3 regions of the Pantoea sp. USHLN298 genome follow, and region 2 is predicted to be linked to each of the others. Evidence: predicted binding sites of a transcription regulator. Region 2 holds the regulator's gene; each other region holds the start of a gene.

Region 1 (5,789 bases), 210 kb from region 2:
GCACTTATCGAGTTTGATGTTGATCATTTGGTAGCGATCGCGCAGCGCGGCAATGTCCGCCACGCTATGGCAGCTTTCATCGGCGCACAGGGGAATTGGATGGGGAAAATGCCGTAAGTCGCTATCCTGACCCGCCGGTAACGGCTGCTCAATCATCGCGATCTCATAAGCCTGCAAAGCGCTGAACAGCGCGGGCAGGTCGAGGCCGTGCCAGGCCTCGTTGGCGTCGATAATCAGCGTTGTCTGCGGAGCCGCCGCGCGAATGGCCGCGACTTTTTCCACAATCAGATGCGCGTCGAGTTTGATCTTCAGCAGCAGCGCACCGCGTGATACGGCCTCCGCCGCGGCACTCGCCATCCGGTCAAGGCTGTCCAGACTCAGGGTTTCTGCGGTCACCACCGAAGCGGGCTTTTCGCTGCCGGTTTGCTGCCAGAGCGTTTCCCGGTTGCGGGCCGCATCGAGCCGCCACAGCGCACAATCCAGCGCATTACGTGCCGCGCCCGCTGCCAGTCGGGTCTGTAAAGCCGGACGACTCAGTCCGGCTTCGATTTCGTTCTGCAGCGCCGCCAGCTGCGCGCTGACGCTGGCGATACTTTCGCCGTAGCGCGGCGTCGGCGTACACTCGCCAAGACCGATAAAACCGTCCTGCTCCAGCGTCACGCGAATGACCGTGACGGCCGTGCGGGTACCGCGTGAAATCGCGAAGGGTTTCGCCAGCGGCAGTTCAGCCACCGCGATCTGCATACGCCGCATCTCAGCCATGCTCCTGCAATCGCGCGGCGATGGCGTCGATACCAAACCGCACCGGATCGGTGGCCGGCACGCCAAATTCTGCGCTGACCTCAGCGCAATAGTCGCGCGCCTGCTGTTCACTGTAACCGGAAGTATTGATGGCGAATCCGGCCAGCTTCACCGCGTCACTGGTGACGCTGGCCGCCCGCAGATTGGCCTCTACGCACTCCGCCAGGCTGACCATCGGCTGATGCGGCAGGTGGCGCATATGCGGACGCCCCATCTCATGACACATCACCAGCCAGTGCGGTTGCGCCCCGTGGATCAGCCCCATGCTGACGCCAGCATAAGAGGGATGAAACAGCGATCCCTGACCTTCAACGATATCCCAGTGATCCTCTTCATTCGCCGGGGAAAGCGCTTCGGCGGCACCGGCGATAAAGTCAGCAATCACCGCATCGATGGCAATGCCCTCACCGGCTACCAGAATCCCGGTCTGGCCGGTGGCGCGGAAATCCGCCTTCATGCCGCGATCGCGCATCGCCGCTTCCAGCGCCAGTGAGGTGTACATTTTCCCCACGGAGCAGTCAGTTCCCACCGTCAGGACCCGTTTACCGCTGCGTTTTTTACCGCTGCCGACCGTCAACGCGGGCCGCATATGGCGGATGTCGAACAGCGACACGCCATGTTCTGCCGCCAGCGCCACCAGTTCCGGTTCATCGACCAGACGGTGATGCAGGCCACTGGCCACATTCAGACCCGCTTTGATCGCGCCGGTCACGGTTTCCAGCCAGTGTGACGGCAAATAGCCGCCAGCATTGGCGGTACCCAGCACCAGCGTTTTCGCGCCGCGCGCTTTGGCACTGGCGATATCCAGCGTCTCCAGCCCGAGGCTGACGGTACAGCCCGGCAGTGACATTTCACCAACGCACTGTTCCGGTCGCCAGACCTGAATGCCGCGCGCCGTTTTCGCCGCCAGCGGATCGGTGACGTCACCAAGAAAGAGTAAATAGGGTTGAGGGATCAGCATGATGTTTCTCTTTTTCAGACAGGTAATAGGGCCTGAGCTGAATATTTCATGCAGATGACAGCGTGACGAATGCTTGTTTGGTGCCGGGGTATAACCTGAGGGTATAGTCAGACGAGTGGCTTATGGCAGCCGGTGCTGAGCCTGTCAGAACGGGCCAATCGGGCGATGGGAGAGAGGCATAACAGAAGAAAAAGTGATAATCATCGGTCGATCCCTGACCGCGATTATCGAGGGTTGCTTGCGGGGTGCGGTTTAGTACATGGCACCCGGCGGTACGTGTTTGAAGGTCTCGACGTAAGCGCGGAACACGTAGTTAAAAATGCGTTTCATGTGTCACCTGGTTCAAATTTAGTTGAAGAAATACCGTAAAAGTATAACTTCAGCGCGTTTTATCAGCAATAAATTTTGAACCAGATCACAAAATTGCGCTTTTTATGCGCAAAAACCCGTCAGGCGCTGTAGCCGAGGTGTTGCAGCAAAATGGTGGAACCGACGGCAATCAATACCAGACCGCCCAGCACTTCCGCCCATTTCCCCAGTACCGGACCGATAAAGCGGCCCACCAGCACGCCGGTCGTCGCCATCACGGTGGTGGCAGCGCCAATGGTCAGAGCGGTGGTAATAATGTTGACCTGTAAAAATGCCAGGCCGACGCCGACTGCCAGCGCATCCAGGCTGGTCGCGACGGCGGTGGTGGCCAGCACCATAAAGCCATGGCTCTGCGGCGCTTCACAGGGTTCGGTTACCGCAGTCTGACGGAAGCCTTCCATCATCATTCGGCCACCTAAAAATGCCAGCAGAATAAAGGCAACCCAGTGGTCCCACGCCATGATGTACCGACTGGCGGCCAGACCCAGCGCCCAGCCAATCAGCGGCGTTAAGGCTTCAATTGAGCCAAAAATCAGACCGGTGCGCAGCGCTTCTTTAAAACCAGGACGATGCAATGTCGCACCTTTGCCCAGTGCAGCAGCAAACGCGTCCATCGACATACCCAGTGCAAGAATTAAGGTGGCAATAAAGGTCATGATTTATTCACCTGGGGCGAAAAAGCGGCAATTCACGCTGTATTCACCACACAAAGTGTTCAGTAATGAAAAAGTGCGCGCAGTCTACCATGCAACCGCAAAGATAAAAAGACAGTAAAATCATGGATTTAAGTATAGCAAAGGCTATAACTTTTATCATTCGCTATGTTTCGCGCTAAGTCGATGGTGGCAAAGCATTTTCTGGCACTTTTCCTGCGTGATAGCGGGCAGGTTTCGCCTGACCCGCCGCATTCCCTGATTGAACCCAGGCGCGGATTGCCGGAAAATGCCGGGCTTATTATTACCGGATGCCCGTTATGAATAACCCGTTTGAATCTTTGATCGTGCCTGGCGGCATTTTATTGCTGGGGTTTCTCTCTGCCCTGCTGCTGCCTGCGCCAGCCTTCAGCCTGGCGGTGGCGCAACATCTGTTGCAGACATTCCATTTACAGGATCTGAGCCAGCTCTACACGGTGGTGTTCTGCATCTGGTTTTTACTGCTGGGTACGGTGGAGTTTTTTGTGATTCGCTTTGTCTGGCGTCGCTGGTTCAGGAGCTGAGACAGACCCTCAGGGTAAGCTGGCTGAACGGCGATGGTCTATTGCAGACCTGGCGGTTTTGCCGCTTGCCGTTAACGACCACGCACAGGGTTGCCGAGCATTTCATCCTCACAAAAATGTAACATTATTTTTACACTGAGCGCCCGAAACCGCGACTGATGAACTTTTAGACTATTCCTTACCCAACAATAACTGCCTTAAATTCAGTGAATTAAATAATTCCTCCTCGTTACCCCTTCTTTGGACGCTGCACCATAATGGCGCTTTCCTGCAACAATCTATTCAGTTAACTCACTGAGTTATCGATAAAAAATCACTTATACCCTTCGTGCCGCTATGATTAATTCTTATGCTGAATCATTTCTGCATTTAAAAAATAAACAAATGTTTAATTCAGATGCGAGAATGTTATATTCGGATGACAAAGCATAACGTGCAGTTAACCCGTTATCACCGCTTTAACCTATACCTGACTCTTAACCTTTGAGAAATAGCGCAACGCGCTCGAAAGAAGCGTGACTATTTCGCCTGCAAAACTGTTGAGCTTCAGGTCAACAGAAGAGGAGATGTCGCCTCATGTGCAATTCAGCTATAAACCTTGCGCTCGCGATGAGTGCCATGGCAAAGGACACCACTACCGCGCAGGAGCGCAAAGACGTTGACGTGCTGCTGATTGGCGCAGGCGTGATGAGCGCCACCCTCGGCGCATGGCTGCAGGAATTAGAGCCGGACTGGTCTATCGAAATGGTAGAGCGGCTGGACAGCGTGGCAGAAGAATCATCCAACGGCTGGAACAATGCTGGCACCGGCCATGCCGCGCTGGCTGAGCTGAACTATACGCCACAGCAGGCCGATGGCAGCATCGACATCTCCAAAGCGGTGACGATCAACGAATCCTTTATGATTTCCCGTCAGTTCTGGGCCTCTCAGGTGCAGAAGGGCAATCTGCGCAATCCCAAAAGTTTCATTCACAGCACGCCGCACATGAGCTTTGTCTGGGGCGACGACAATGTCAGCTTCCTGCGCAAACGCTTCCAGGCGCTGCAGAAAAGCACGCTGTTCCGTGGCATGGCCTACTCCGAAGATCCGCAGCAGATTGCGAAGTGGATCCCGCTGGTGATGAATGGCCGCGATCGCAGCCAGAAAGTGGCGGCAACCTGGACCGAAATGGGGACCGACGTCAACTTCGGTGAAGTCACACGCCAGCTGATCGCCTCCTTAGAGAAGAAAGCCAATTTCCGTCTGCGTTTGCGTCAGGAAGTGCGTGAGCTGACGCGCCTGAGCGATGGCCGCTGGCAGGTTACCCTGCAGTGTCTGGCAAGCGGTTCCCGCCGGACGCTGACCGCCCGAAATATCTTTATCGGTGCAGGCGGCGCGGCGCTGCCGCTGTTGCAGAAAGCGGGCGTGCCGGAAGCTAATGGTTATGCAGGTTTCCCGGTCGGCGGCTCATTCCTGGTGACGGAAAATCCGCAGGTGGTGGCGCAGCACATGGCCAAGGTCTACGGTAAAGCCAGCGTCGGCGCACCGCCGATGTCGGTACCGCACGTTGACACCCGCGTGCTGGATGGCAAACAGGTGCTGCTGTTCGGGCCGTTTGCTACCTTCTCCACCAAATTCCTCAAGCAGGGTTCACTGCTGGATATGTTCACCTCGCTCAACAGCAGCAACATGCTGCCGATGGTGAAAGTGGGGCTGAAAAGTTTTGATCTGGTGAAATACCTGATGGATCAGGTGCTGCAAAGCGATCGCGATCGGATGGATGCGCTACGCGCCTATGTGCCGCAGGCGAAGCAGGAAGACTGGCGTTTAGTCACTGCTGGTCAGCGCGTGCAGATCATCAAAAAAGATGAGAAAGAGGGCGCGGTACTGCGGCTGGGTACCGAAGTGGTCGCCTCGCAGGATGGTTCGATCTCAGCGCTGCTGGGTGCTTCGCCAGGTGCTTCAACGGCTGCCCCGATCATGCTGGAGCTGCTGCATAAAATCTGTCCTGAGCAGATGGCTTCGCCGGAATGGCAGAACAAAATCCGTGCGGTGATCCCATCCTGGGGACGTAAGCTGAACGGCGACGTGGCGCTGACCGAGAAAGTGTTAGCCGAAACCAGCCGGATTCTGCAGCTCGATTACACGCCGGTGACGCCAATGGCGGCCAACGACGAAGGGCGTGAAACCGCCTTTGTTGTCGGCAAGTAGTTTCCTCTCTGCTTAATCCAGGCCCCGCACTGCGGGGCCTTTTTGTTTGCCTCTTGCCTGGTTGACTGCCCTATTCTCTATTAGGGTTAAGAGATCGTTTAGCTGAACTTTCAGAAGGAAACGGCATGTCTCAACCTAACCTTGCACCGGAATTCGAACTGCTTGACCGCTACTGGCGGGCAGCAAACTACCTCTCCGTCGGACAAATTTACCTCATGGATAACCCGCTGCTGCGTGAACCGCTGCAGCCGG
Region 2 (5,789 bases):
CATCAGACTGGAGCGCGGTTTCTCGCGCTTTTATCAATACTACCTGCTGGCCCAGCTAAAGAAGAATGCGCGGCGCAAACTGCACGCCTGGCCAGAAACGTTGCCGGTCAATCTGGCGCAACTGAAAGCGTTGCGGCGTCTGCGTGACTTCGATGATGCGATCACCGCTCGCGCCCACGGTTTTATCGATGCCGCTGATTACTATCGGCGTGCCAGCGCCCTGCCCTGGCTGAAACAGGTCGCTAAGCCGCTGCTGATCATTCATGCCAAAGATGACCCGTTCATGAGTGATGAGGTGATACCGCACAGCAGCCAATTATCTGCCACTATTACTTATCAGCTGACCCCACACGGCGGTCACGTTGGCTTTGTCGGCGGGACATTGCGCCAGCCCGAAATGTGGCTTGAACAGCGCATACCCCAATGGATGACCCCTTTTCTGGATACCTGACGTTGTGATTATTCCCTGGCAACAGGTCTCACCTGAGACCCTCGAAAATCTGATTGAAACCTTCGTGCTGCGTGAAGGCACCGACTACGGCGAGCAGGAGCGCAGCCTGAACGAAAAAGTGGCTGACGTCCGCCGCCAGCTGGAAACCGGTGAAGTGGTGCTGGTGTGGTCGGAGCTGCATGAATCGGTCAATATTATGCCGCGCAAAGAATTTCGCGGCTGATGCGCCGATCGGCAATTCATGGTAACAATGCCCATGGCCCGACCTCACAGGGAGCTTTTTTATGTCTGCACGCCATCCGATAATTGCCGTCACCGGTTCCAGCGGCGCGGGAACCACCACCACCAGCCTCGCGTTCCGTAAAATCTTTCAGCAGCTCGATCTGCACGCTGCCGAACTGGAAGGCGACAGTTTTCACCGCTTCACCCGGCCGGAAATGGATATGGCGATCCGCAAAGCGCGCGATCTGGGCCGTCATGTCAGTTACTTCGGTCCGGAAGCCAATGACTTTGGCCTGCTGGAGCAGAGCTTTAAACAGTATGGGCTCAACGGTGAGGGCCAGTCGCGTAAATACCTGCATACCTATGACGAAGCCGTTCCGTGGAATCAGGTGCCGGGCACCTTTACGCCGTGGCAACCGCTGCCGCAAAACACCGATATTCTGTTTTACGAAGGACTGCACGGCGGCGTGGTGACCGCCCAGCATAACGTGGCTGAGCATGTCGATTTACTGGTCGGCGTGGTACCGATTGTCAACCTGGAGTGGATTCAGAAGCTGGTGCGTGACACCAGCGAACGCGGCCATTCGCGGGAAGCGGTGATGGACTCGGTGGTGCGCTCGATGGAAGATTACATCAACTTCATTACGCCGCAGTTCTCGCGCACTCACCTTAACTTCCAGCGCGTGCCGACGGTGGATACCTCGAACCCGTTTGCCGCCCGTGCTATTCCGTCACTGGATGAGAGTTTCGTGGTGATCCACTTCCAGGCGCTGGACGATATCGACTTCCCTTACCTGCTGGCGATGCTGCAGGGATCGTTTATCTCGCACATTAATACGCTGGTGGTGCCGGGCGGAAAGATGGGGCTGGCGATGGAGTTGATCATGGGACCACTGGTGAAGCGACTGGTGGAAGGCAAGCGAATAGAATAAGAGGCCGCAGAGCGGCCCCCGCAGAGATCAGCGTTCGATCACTTCATAGCTGTGGGTAATGGTGACGCCTTTGCCCAGCATGATGGCAACCGAGCAATATTTTTCTGCAGAAAGATCCACCGCGCGTGAGACCGCTTTATCCTGGAGCGCTTTGCCGCTAACGATAAAGTGCAGGTTGATGTGCGTAAAGATTCGCGGCGCCTCTTCACGACGTTCTGAGGTCAGTTTCACTTCACAATCAGCCACATCGTTGCGGCCTTTTTGCAGAATTGAAACCACGTCGATGGCGCTACATCCGCCCGCCGCCATCAGCACCATCTCCATTGGGCTGGGCGCTTTATCACCCGAATTGCCATCCATTAATACCTGATGGCCGGACGACGACTCACCGAGGAATGTCAGCCCTTCTACCCATTTCACTCTTGCCTGCATGATTTTCGCTCCAGAATATGCGGTTTTGCCGTCAGAGTACGCTTTCGCCTGGTAAACAGCAATCCAGAGAAATCCGCTGTTAGCTGAAGCGAGACAACAGAAGACAGTCGGCAAAAGCTGTGCTACAAACAGTGCTGAAAATATTTTTCGTCACCCGATGGCGAAGCCGGGAAGAATGATGCGCACTGCGCCGAATGCAGCCCGAATAATTTCCTGTAAGGGAAACGCTTGAAGCTTTCATCGCCTGACAGGGAAAACTGCCCCCTGTATTTTGGGCACGATTACAACAGAGGATAATAGCGAATGGTTCTCGGCAAACCGCAAACAGACCCTACACTCGAATGGTTCCTGTCCCATTGCCATATTCACAAGTATCCATCCAAAAGTACGCTGATTCACCAAGGTGAAAAAGCAGAAACGCTTTACTACATCGTGAAAGGTTCCGTCGCGGTTCTGATTAAAGATGAAGAAGGCAAAGAGATGATTCTTTCTTACCTGAATCAGGGCGATTTTATTGGCGAGCTTGGCCTGTTCGAAGAAGGTCAGGAGCGCAGCGCCTGGGTACGTGCGAAAACCGCGTGCGAAGTGGCGGAGATTTCCTACAAGAAATTCCGTCAGCTGATCCAGGTTAACCCCGATATCCTGATGCGACTCTCGTCGCAGATGGCGCGTCGCCTGCAGGTTACGTCTGAAAAAGTGGGTAACCTCGCTTTCCTCGACGTCACCGGACGCATTGCTCAGACTCTGCTTAACCTGGCGAAGCAGCCAGACGCCATGACGCATCCCGACGGCATGCAAATTAAAATTACTCGTCAGGAAATTGGCCAAATCGTTGGTTGCTCACGTGAAACCGTGGGCCGTATTTTGAAGATGCTGGAAGATCAGAACCTGATCTCCGCACACGGCAAAACCATCGTCGTTTACGGCACCCGCTAATTCCTGTCACCCACGGCGTGATGGCAACATCGCGCCGTTATTGTTTGTGTTGGGCCGATGTGGCGTCGAATTATTTACCATCCTGAAGTCAATTATGCCTTGCGGCAAACGCTGGTGCTCTGTCTGCCAGTGGCGCTGGGCTGGCTGGCTGGCGACCTGCAAAAAGGTCTGCTGTTCTCGTTAGTCCCCGCCTGTTGCAATATCGCCGGTCTGGATACCCCGCATAAACGTTTCTTCAAACGCCTGATTGTTGGCGGCAGCCTGTTTGCGCTCGGCAGTTTTCTGATTCAGTGGCTGACGCTGCACGCGATTCCTTTGCCGCTGATTCTGTTCGCGATGCCGCTGCTGCTGGGCGTCACCGGTGAAATTAGCCCGTTGCACGGCCGTCTGTTGCCGGGCTCGCTGATCGCCGCCATCTTCACGCTGAGTCTGATTGGCCGTATGCCGATCTACGTACCGCCGCTGCTCTATATCGGCGGCACGCTGTGGTACGGGCTGTTTAACTGGTTCTGGTTCTGGCTGTGGAAAGAGCAGCCGATGCGCGAAAGCCTGAGCCTGATCTACCGTGAGCTGGCCAACTATTGCGACGCCAAATATACCCTGCTGACCCAGCTGACCGATCCGGAAAAGGCCCTGCCGCCGCTGCTGGCGCGTCAGCAAAAAGTGGTCGATCTGATCACCACCTGTTACCAGCAGATGCACATGCTGTCTGCCAGTCGGGATCACAGCCATAAGCGGCTGACCCGTGCTTTTCAGGTGGCGCTGGATCTGCAGGAACATATCTCGGTCAGCCTGCATCAGCCGGAAGAGGTGCAGAAACTGGTGGAGCAGAGCCATGCGGAAGCGGTGATCCGCTGGAATGCCCAGACCATCTCGGCCCGCTTACGGGTGCTGGCGGATAACATTCTCTATCACCAGTTGCCCGATCGGTTTGGCATGGAGAAGCAGCTCGGCGCGCTGGAAAAAATTGCCCGCCAGCATCCTGATAATCCGGTGGGAAATTTCTGTCTTTATCACTTTAACCGCATCGCGCGGGTGCTGCGTACGCAAAAGCCGCTCTATCAGCGTGACCTGATGGCCGATCGCCAGCGCCGTCTGCCGCTGCTGCCGGCGCTGCGCAGTTATCTTTCCTGGCGTTCGTCTGCACTGCGCACCGCCGGTCGTTTTGCCGTGATGCTGATGCTGGGCAGTGCGCTGGCGCTGTTTTTCAATATTCCGAAGCCCTACTGGATTCTGATGACCATTATGTTCGTCAGCCAGAACGGCTATAGCGCCACCCGGGTTCGTATTCAGCACCGGGCGCTGGGCACTTTTGTCGGACTGGTGATTGCCGCCGCCACCTTACGTCTCGCGGTACCGGAGTCGCTGGTGCTGATGATCATGCTGGTGATCACTTTTATCAGCTACCGCTTTACCCGCCAGTTTTACGGCTGGTCGATGATTGGCTTCACGGTGACGGCGGTCTACTCGCTGCAACTGCTGTCGCTGAATGGCGCGCAGTTCCTGCTGCCGCGCCTGATGGATACCCTGATGGGCTGCCTGATCGCCTTCGGCGGGATGCTGTGGCTCTGGCCGCAGTGGCAGAGCGGCTTGCTGCGACAGAACGCCCATGACGCGCTGGAAACTTACCAGGATGCGCTGCGGCTGCTGCTGGGCGCGGAACAGTCGCCGGAGAAGCTCGCTTATCAGCGGGTACGGGTTAATCAGGCGCACAATGCGCTGTTTAACTCCCTGAACCAGGCGATGCAGGAACCGGCTTTTAACGCCCAGTATCTCAAGGATATGCGGCTGTGGGTCACCCATAGCCAGTTCATTGTTGAGCACATCAATGCGATGACGATACTGGCGCGGGAACATACCATGCTGACCGCCACGCTGGCGGAGCGCTATCTGCAGTCGTGCGAAATTGCGCTGCAACGTTGCCAGCAGCGGCTGGAATATGATGGTGCCAGTTCGCAGGTCAATCTGCTGGATGAGCTGGAAAATATTAATGAAGGGCCGGTGACGGTGCTGGAGCAGCATGTGCGCCGCATTCTGGATCATCTGAGCGTGATGCACACCATTTCATCGCTGGCGTGGAGCCAGCGACCACAGCATGGCCGCTGGCTGATCAGACGGTTACGCAAAAACTAAATCAGCCGGCGATCACCTTGCTGACGGCGGTCGCAAAGCGGCGCATACCCTCTTCGATATCGGCGGGCTCGATGATCAGTGAAGGCGCGAAACGCATCACGTCGGTGCCAGCCACCAGCACCATCACGCCTTCCGCGGCGGCGGCATTCAGAATGTCACGCGCCTTGCCGGCGTGTTGCGGCTTCAGCGCCGCGCCAATCAGCAGGCCTTTACCACGAATGTCGCTGAACAGATCGTATTTTGCATCTATCGCCTGCAGCGCGCTGACAAACTGCTGACGCCGGAGATCAACGCCTTCCAGCACCTCAGGGGTATTGATAATATCCAGCGCCGTTTCCGCAATGGCGCAGGCCAGCGGATTGCCGCCATAGGTCGTGCCGTGCACGCCGGGTGCCATAGTCGAGGCGATCTCGTTAGTGGTCAGCATGGCGCTGACCGGAAAACCGCCGCCCAGCGCTTTGGCAGAGGTCAGAATATCGGGCTGCACACCGTAATGCTCATAGGCAAACAGCTTGCCGCTGCGTCCCATGCCGCTCTGCACTTCATCCAGCACCAGCAGCGCCTGATGCTGATCGCACAGGTCACGCAGCCCCTGCATAAATTCCTGCGTGGCGGGCACGACGCCGCCCTCGCCCTGAATCGGCTCAACCACGATAGCGCAGGTGTGATCGTCGATAACCGCT
Region 3 (5,789 bases), on a different contig from region 2:
TTCCACGAACTCCAGGAATGCGCCGCCACCGGTCGAGATGTAGGAAATTTTATCTTCGATACCGAACAGATCGATGGCCGCTAAGGTGTCACCGCCGCCGGCAACAGAGAACGCTTCGCTGTCAGCAATGGCGTTTGCCACGATTTCGGTACCTTTACGGAAGTTCGGGAACTCAAAGACGCCAACCGGACCGTTCCACAGGATGGTTTTCGCATCCTTCAGAATGGCCGCCATCGCCTGAGCGGTTTCGTCACCGAAGTCCATAATCTCTTCGTTATCCGCTACTTCCGAAACCTTTTTCACGGTTGCCGGGGCAGTTTCAGAGAATTCCGTGCCAACGCGGGAATCGGTTGGAACCGGAATGCCATACTGGTCACGCAGGCCTTTCGCCGCTTCAACGAAGTCTGGCTCATACAGTGATTTGCCGACGTTGTTGTCGATCGCCACGAAGGTGTTGGCGATGCCGCCACCGACGATAACGGTGTCAGCAATTTTCACCAGCGACTGCAGTACGTCAAATTTGGTAGAGACTTTAGAACCGCCCACGACTGCGACCAGCGGACGCTCCGGGTTGCTCATCACTTTACCCAGCGCTTCCAGCTCTGCTGACAGCAGCGGACCGGCACAGGCGATAGGGGCAAATTTGCCGACGCCGTGGGTAGAAGCCTGCGCGCGGTGCGCGGTGCCGAATGCATCCATCACGAACACGTCGCACAGGGCAGCGTATTTTTTAGACAGCGCTTCGTCATCTTTCTTTTCGCCTTTGTTAAAGCGAACGTTTTCCAGCACCACCAGTTCGCCAGCGCCCACTTCAACGCCGTCGAGGTAATCTTTTGCCAGGGTCACATTGGTGCCGCTCAGCTTCTCTTTCAGGTAGTTAACTACCGGCAGCAGCGAGAACTCTTCGGTGTATTCACCTTCGGTCGGACGACCCAGGTGAGAGGTAACCATCACTTTCGCGCCCTGTTTCAACGCCGCTTCGATGGTAGGCAGTGAAGCACGGATACGTGCATCAGACGTCACTTTCCCTTCTTTCACTGGTACGTTGAGATCGGCGCGGATCAGAACGCGTTTGCCAGCAAGATCCAGATCGGTCATCTTAATTACAGACATGGTGAACCCTCTCGTTGATTCTCATAAGTTTTGCCGGGCGCAAACCGCGCCCTACCTGAAACCGCTTGCGGCCATCGCTAACGTCGTGTCGAGCATTCGGTTAGCAAAGCCCCATTCGTTGTCACACCAGACCAGCGTCTTGATCAGGTGTTGACCGCTGACCCGCGTCTGGGTGCCGTCCACAATGGCACTGTGCGGATCATGGTTAAAATCGACTGAGACTAACGGTAATTCTGTATAGTCAACTATACCACGAAATGCCCCTTCTGCCGCGCTTTGCAACAAGGCGTTAACTTCACACGCCTTCACTGGCTGACGTACAGAAACGCTGAGATCAATCGCCGTCACGTTAATCGTCGGCACGCGCACAGCAATCGCTTCAAAGCGATCGTTGAATTTCGGAAAAATACGGGTAATGCCGGCCGCCAGACGGGTATCCACCGGAATGATCGATTGGCTGGCCGCGCGGGTACGGCGCAGATCGCTGTGATAAGCGTCGATCACCTGCTGATCGTGCATCGCCGAGTGGATCGTAGTGACGGTGCCGGATTCAATGCCAAAGGCGTCATCCAGCAGTTTGATGACCGGAATAATGCAGTTGGTGGTACAGGAAGCGTTTGAAACGAGGCAATCGGTGGCTTTCAGCAACTGCTGGTTAACGCCATAGACGACGGTGGCGTCGAGATCGTTGCCACCAGGATGCGAGAACAGCACTTTCTTCGCGCCCGCCTGCAGATGCGCTTCGCCATCGGCGCGTGAGCCATAGACGCCCGTGCAATCCAGCACCACGTCGACATCGAGTTCGCGCCACGGCAGATCGGCAATCTCAGCCCGATGTAAAATGCGCAGCGTATCGCCCCCGACCCACATCACATCGCGCTCCTGACGTACGTCAAAGGCAAAACGGCCATGGCTGGTGTCATATTTCAGCAGATGCGCCATGCCGGTGGCTTCAGCCAGCTCATTAATGGCGACCACGCTGATCTCAGCCCGACGGCCGGTTTCATACAGCGCGCGCAATACGTTGCGTCCAATACGGCCAAACCCGTTTATTGCTACCCGTATGGTCATCTCTCTCCTGCCACGTCAGACGGAAAAAACGTGCCGTTAGCCTGAGCGCTTCGCTGTAGTTTGTACAGGAGAATCTTACCCGGCATTGTCTGAAACCGGGGTGATTTGCCCGGTAACTGAAACGGTTCAGCCACAATAATGGATGGAAGGAATAACAGGAATGATTGTGATCAATCGGACTGCTTATATTTGGATCTGCGTCACAAAACAGAGCAAAAGTGCATTATTACTACAGGAATAAAACAGCAAAAGGGACGCCTGACGCGTCCCTTTATTTAATCAGGCGGCTATCACCCCGCCTGACGGCGATTACGCCAGCAGCGCTTTCGCTTTGGCGACCACGTTGTCGACGGTGAAGCCGAACATTTCAAACAGCTGATCGGCCGGAGCAGATTCGCCGAAGCTGGTCATGCCGACGATAGCGCCGTTCAGACCGGTATATTTGAACCAGTAATCGGCGATACCCGCTTCGATAGCCACGCGTGCGCTAACGGCTTTCGGCAGAACGGATTCACGGTAAGCGTCACTCTGCTTGTCGAATGCATCAGTCGACGGCATAGAGACGACGCGAACTTTACGGCCTTCGCTGGTGAGTTTATCCCACGCGCCTACTGCCAGTTCAACTTCTGAACCGGTAGCGATCAGGATCACTTCAGGCGTACCGTCGCAATCTTTCAGCACGTAACCCCCGCGCGCCACGTCAGCCAGTTGCTCAGTGCTGCGTTCCTGCTGCGCCAGGTTCTGACGAGAGAAGATCAGCGCTGTCGGGCCATCTTTGCGCTCGATGGCATATTTCCACGCCACCGCCGATTCCACCTGGTCACACGGACGCCACAGGCTCATGTTCGGCGTGGTACGCAGGCTGGCCATCTGCTCGACCGGCTGATGCGTCGGGCCATCTTCACCCAGACCGATTGAGTCGTGGGTATAAACCATGATTTGACGGATCTTCATCAGTGCTGCCATACGCGCTGCGTTACGCGCATATTCAACAAACATCAGGAAGGTCGCGGTGTATGGCAGGAAACCACCGTGCAGTGCCAGACCGTTCGCAATCGCGGTCATACCAAATTCACGCACGCCGTAATGGATGTAGTTACCGGCGGCATCTTCATTGATTGGCTTAGAGCCAGACCAGATGGTCAGGTTGCTGGGAGCCAGATCGGCTGAGCCACCCAGATATTCCGGCAGAATTTTACCAAAGGCTTCGATGGCATTCTGTGACGCTTTACGGCTGGCGATTTTGGCCGGGTTAGCCTGCAGCTGCTCGATGAACTTCTGCGACTCCTGCTGCCAGTTAGCCGGCAGTTCGTTGCTGACGCGACGTTTGAACTCGGCTGCCAGCTCTGGATGCGCCTGCGCATAGGCTGCGAACTTCTTATCCCAGGCCGCTTCTTTCGCCTGGCCCGCTTCTTTCGCGTCCCACTCAGCGTAGATATCAGAAGGGATAACGAACGGTGCGTGTTCCCAGCCCAGCTGTTTGCGGGTCAGGGCCACTTCATCATCGCCCAGCGGTGCGCCGTGTGAATCATGGGTGCCCGCTTTGTTTGGTGAACCGAAACCGATAACGGTTTTGCACATCAGCAGCGACGGCTTATCGCTGACGCTTTTCGCTTCGTCGATCGCTTTGGCAATCGCATCAGCATCGTGACCATCAACGCCACGCACTACGTGCCAGCCGTAGGCTTCAAAGCGTTTTGCGGTGTCATCCGTAAACCAGCCATCAATGTGACCGTCGATGGAGATGCCGTTGTCATCATAAAACGCCACCAGTTTGCCCAGCTTGAGGGTACCGGCCAGCGAGCAGACTTCGTGTGAAATCCCTTCCATCATGCAACCGTCACCCATGAAGACATAGGTATTGTGGTCTACGATGTCATGGCCCGGACGGTTGAACTGCGCCGCCAGCGTACGCTCAGCAATGGCGAAACCGACCGCGTTCGCGATGCCCTGGCCCAGCGGGCCGGTGGTGGTTTCAACGCCTGCGGTGTAGCCATATTCCGGGTGACCTGGAGTTTTTGAGTGCAGCTGGCGGAAGTTTTCCAGTTCGCTCATCGGCAGATCGTAGCCGGTGAGGTGCAGCAGGCTGTAAATCAGCATTGAGCCGTGACCATTGGAGAGCACGAAGCGGTCGCGGTCAGCCCACAGCGGGTTAGTTGGGTTGTGATTCAGGTAGCCGCGCCACAGTACTTCAGCGATGTCCGCCATGCCCATCGGGGCACCCGGATGTCCCGATTTAGCTTTCTGTACTGCATCCATACTTAACGCGCGAATGGCGTTGGCAAGCTCTTTACGAGAGGGCATTTTCTACTCCAGGTCGGATTAATGCTTCGCGCCTTAACTTATTGTTATTAATCAGTTATCGGGCAAAACAAGGAAAAAGTTGCAGATCAATGTACATGAAAATCATGGCAAAAGTACATGCCGTAAAACGCTAAATGTGCCCGCTTCGTCTGGCTTTTCCGGCGATGTCTGCTAGCAAAGTGCCGGATGGCGCGCTATAACCGAATCGTTTAAACATCTGGCGGTGTTTCAGGTGTTTGTTTTTCTTACCTTGTTATGAATGGGATATGGAATGAAAATCCAACAAACTGTGTTAGCTCTTGGGCTGGCAACGCTGCTGAGCGGCTGTCAGGGTTTAGACAATAATGCGTTGATGCAGTCGGGCGCGCAGGCCTATCAGGCCTATACCCTGAGCGATGATCAGGTGAAGCAGCTCAGCGATCAATCCTGTGAGCAGATGGATAAAGAGAACCAGATTGCACCTGCCAGCAGCGAATACCAGCAGCGTCTGAACAAGATCGCCGCCGCGCTGGGCGACAACATCAATGGCGTACCGGCCAATTACAAGGTGTACCAGACCAAAGATGTCAACGCCTGGGCGATGGCAAACGGCTGTATCCGTGTCTACAGCGGCCTGATGGATATGATGACGGACAATGAAGTGGAAGGCGTGCTGGGCCATGAGATGGGCCACGTCGCGTTAGGTCATACGCGTAAAGCGATGCAGCTGGCTTATGCCACCACCGCCGCCCGGACCGCAGCGGCGTCAGTGGGCGGCGTGATTGGATCGCTGTCGCAGTCGCAGCTGGGGGAAATGGGCGAAAAACTGGTCAACGCCCAGTTCTCGCAAACCCAGGAGACGCAGGCGGATGATTACTCCTACGATCTGATGAAGAAGCGCAACATCGACCCAATGGGGCTGGCGACCAGTTTTGAGAAGCTGGCAAAATTAGAACAGGGACGTCAGAGTTCGATGTTCGATTCGCATCCGGCTTCTGAGGCGCGCGCCCAGCATATCCGTGAGCGTATTGCGGCAGACGGCAAGTAAATCCGCCTCTGAGCGCGCATGCATCTGGCGTGCGCGCTCAGCCATACGACGTTCGCTAGCGCTTAAATATCTGATCCACCATCGAGCCTAAATCCAGCTTATTGTCATGCAGCGCCTGTTCATCCATTTGGCCCTGCGGCGACATTTTATCGATCAGCTGCGGCAACAGCGCCGCCAGCGTACCCGACGCCCCTTTCACATCGGTGCCGAGTTTGTCCGCCAGTGACTGCAGTTCATCCTGGCCAAAGGCAGACTGAATCTCACTGTGGCCTAC

What was found. Region 2 encodes CRP, which controls carbon source genes, mostly activating them, when cyclic AMP is high. Its sites were predicted from a motif close to ATGTGANNNNNNTCACAT; they were not measured.
Region 1: a site for CRP is predicted at 2,166-2,183, ahead of azuC (stress response protein AzuC). Genes of this name have one in related genera too.
Region 3: a site for CRP is predicted at 2,373-2,390, ahead of epd (erythrose-4-phosphate dehydrogenase). Genes of this name have one in related genera too.

What each region holds. Positions count from the first base shown of each region.
Region 1 is NZ_JBBCRO010000007.1:253,142-258,930, forward strand. It holds gene dgcA (N-acetyl-D-Glu racemase DgcA) at 1-753, opposite strand, end outside; gene dgcN (N-acetyltransferase DgcN) at 755-1,762, opposite strand; gene azuC (stress response protein AzuC) at 2,015-2,092, opposite strand; gene mntP (manganese efflux pump MntP) at 2,212-2,787, opposite strand; gene WFK59_RS19140 (DUF1158 domain-containing protein) at 3,105-3,347, shown strand; gene mqo (malate dehydrogenase (quinone)) at 3,924-5,537, shown strand; gene WFK59_RS19150 (phosphoketolase family protein) at 5,663-5,789, shown strand, end outside.
Region 2 is NZ_JBBCRO010000007.1:47,506-53,294, forward strand. It holds gene WFK59_RS18200 (hydrolase) at 1-451, shown strand, start outside; gene WFK59_RS18205 (YheU family protein) at 456-674, shown strand; gene WFK59_RS18210 (phosphoribulokinase) at 736-1,605, shown strand; gene WFK59_RS18215 (OsmC family protein) at 1,633-2,037, opposite strand; gene crp (cAMP-activated global transcriptional regulator CRP) at 2,341-2,973, shown strand; gene WFK59_RS18225 (YccS/YhfK family putative transporter) at 3,031-5,106, shown strand; gene argD (bifunctional acetylornithine/succinyldiaminopimelate transaminase) at 5,108-5,789, opposite strand, start outside.
Region 3 is NZ_JBBCRO010000006.1:159,029-164,817, forward strand. It holds gene pgk (phosphoglycerate kinase) at 1-1,113, opposite strand, end outside; gene epd (erythrose-4-phosphate dehydrogenase) at 1,165-2,184, opposite strand; gene tkt (transketolase) at 2,494-4,488, opposite strand; gene WFK59_RS16480 (M48 family metallopeptidase) at 4,760-5,515, shown strand; gene WFK59_RS16485 (YidB family protein) at 5,571-5,789, opposite strand, start outside.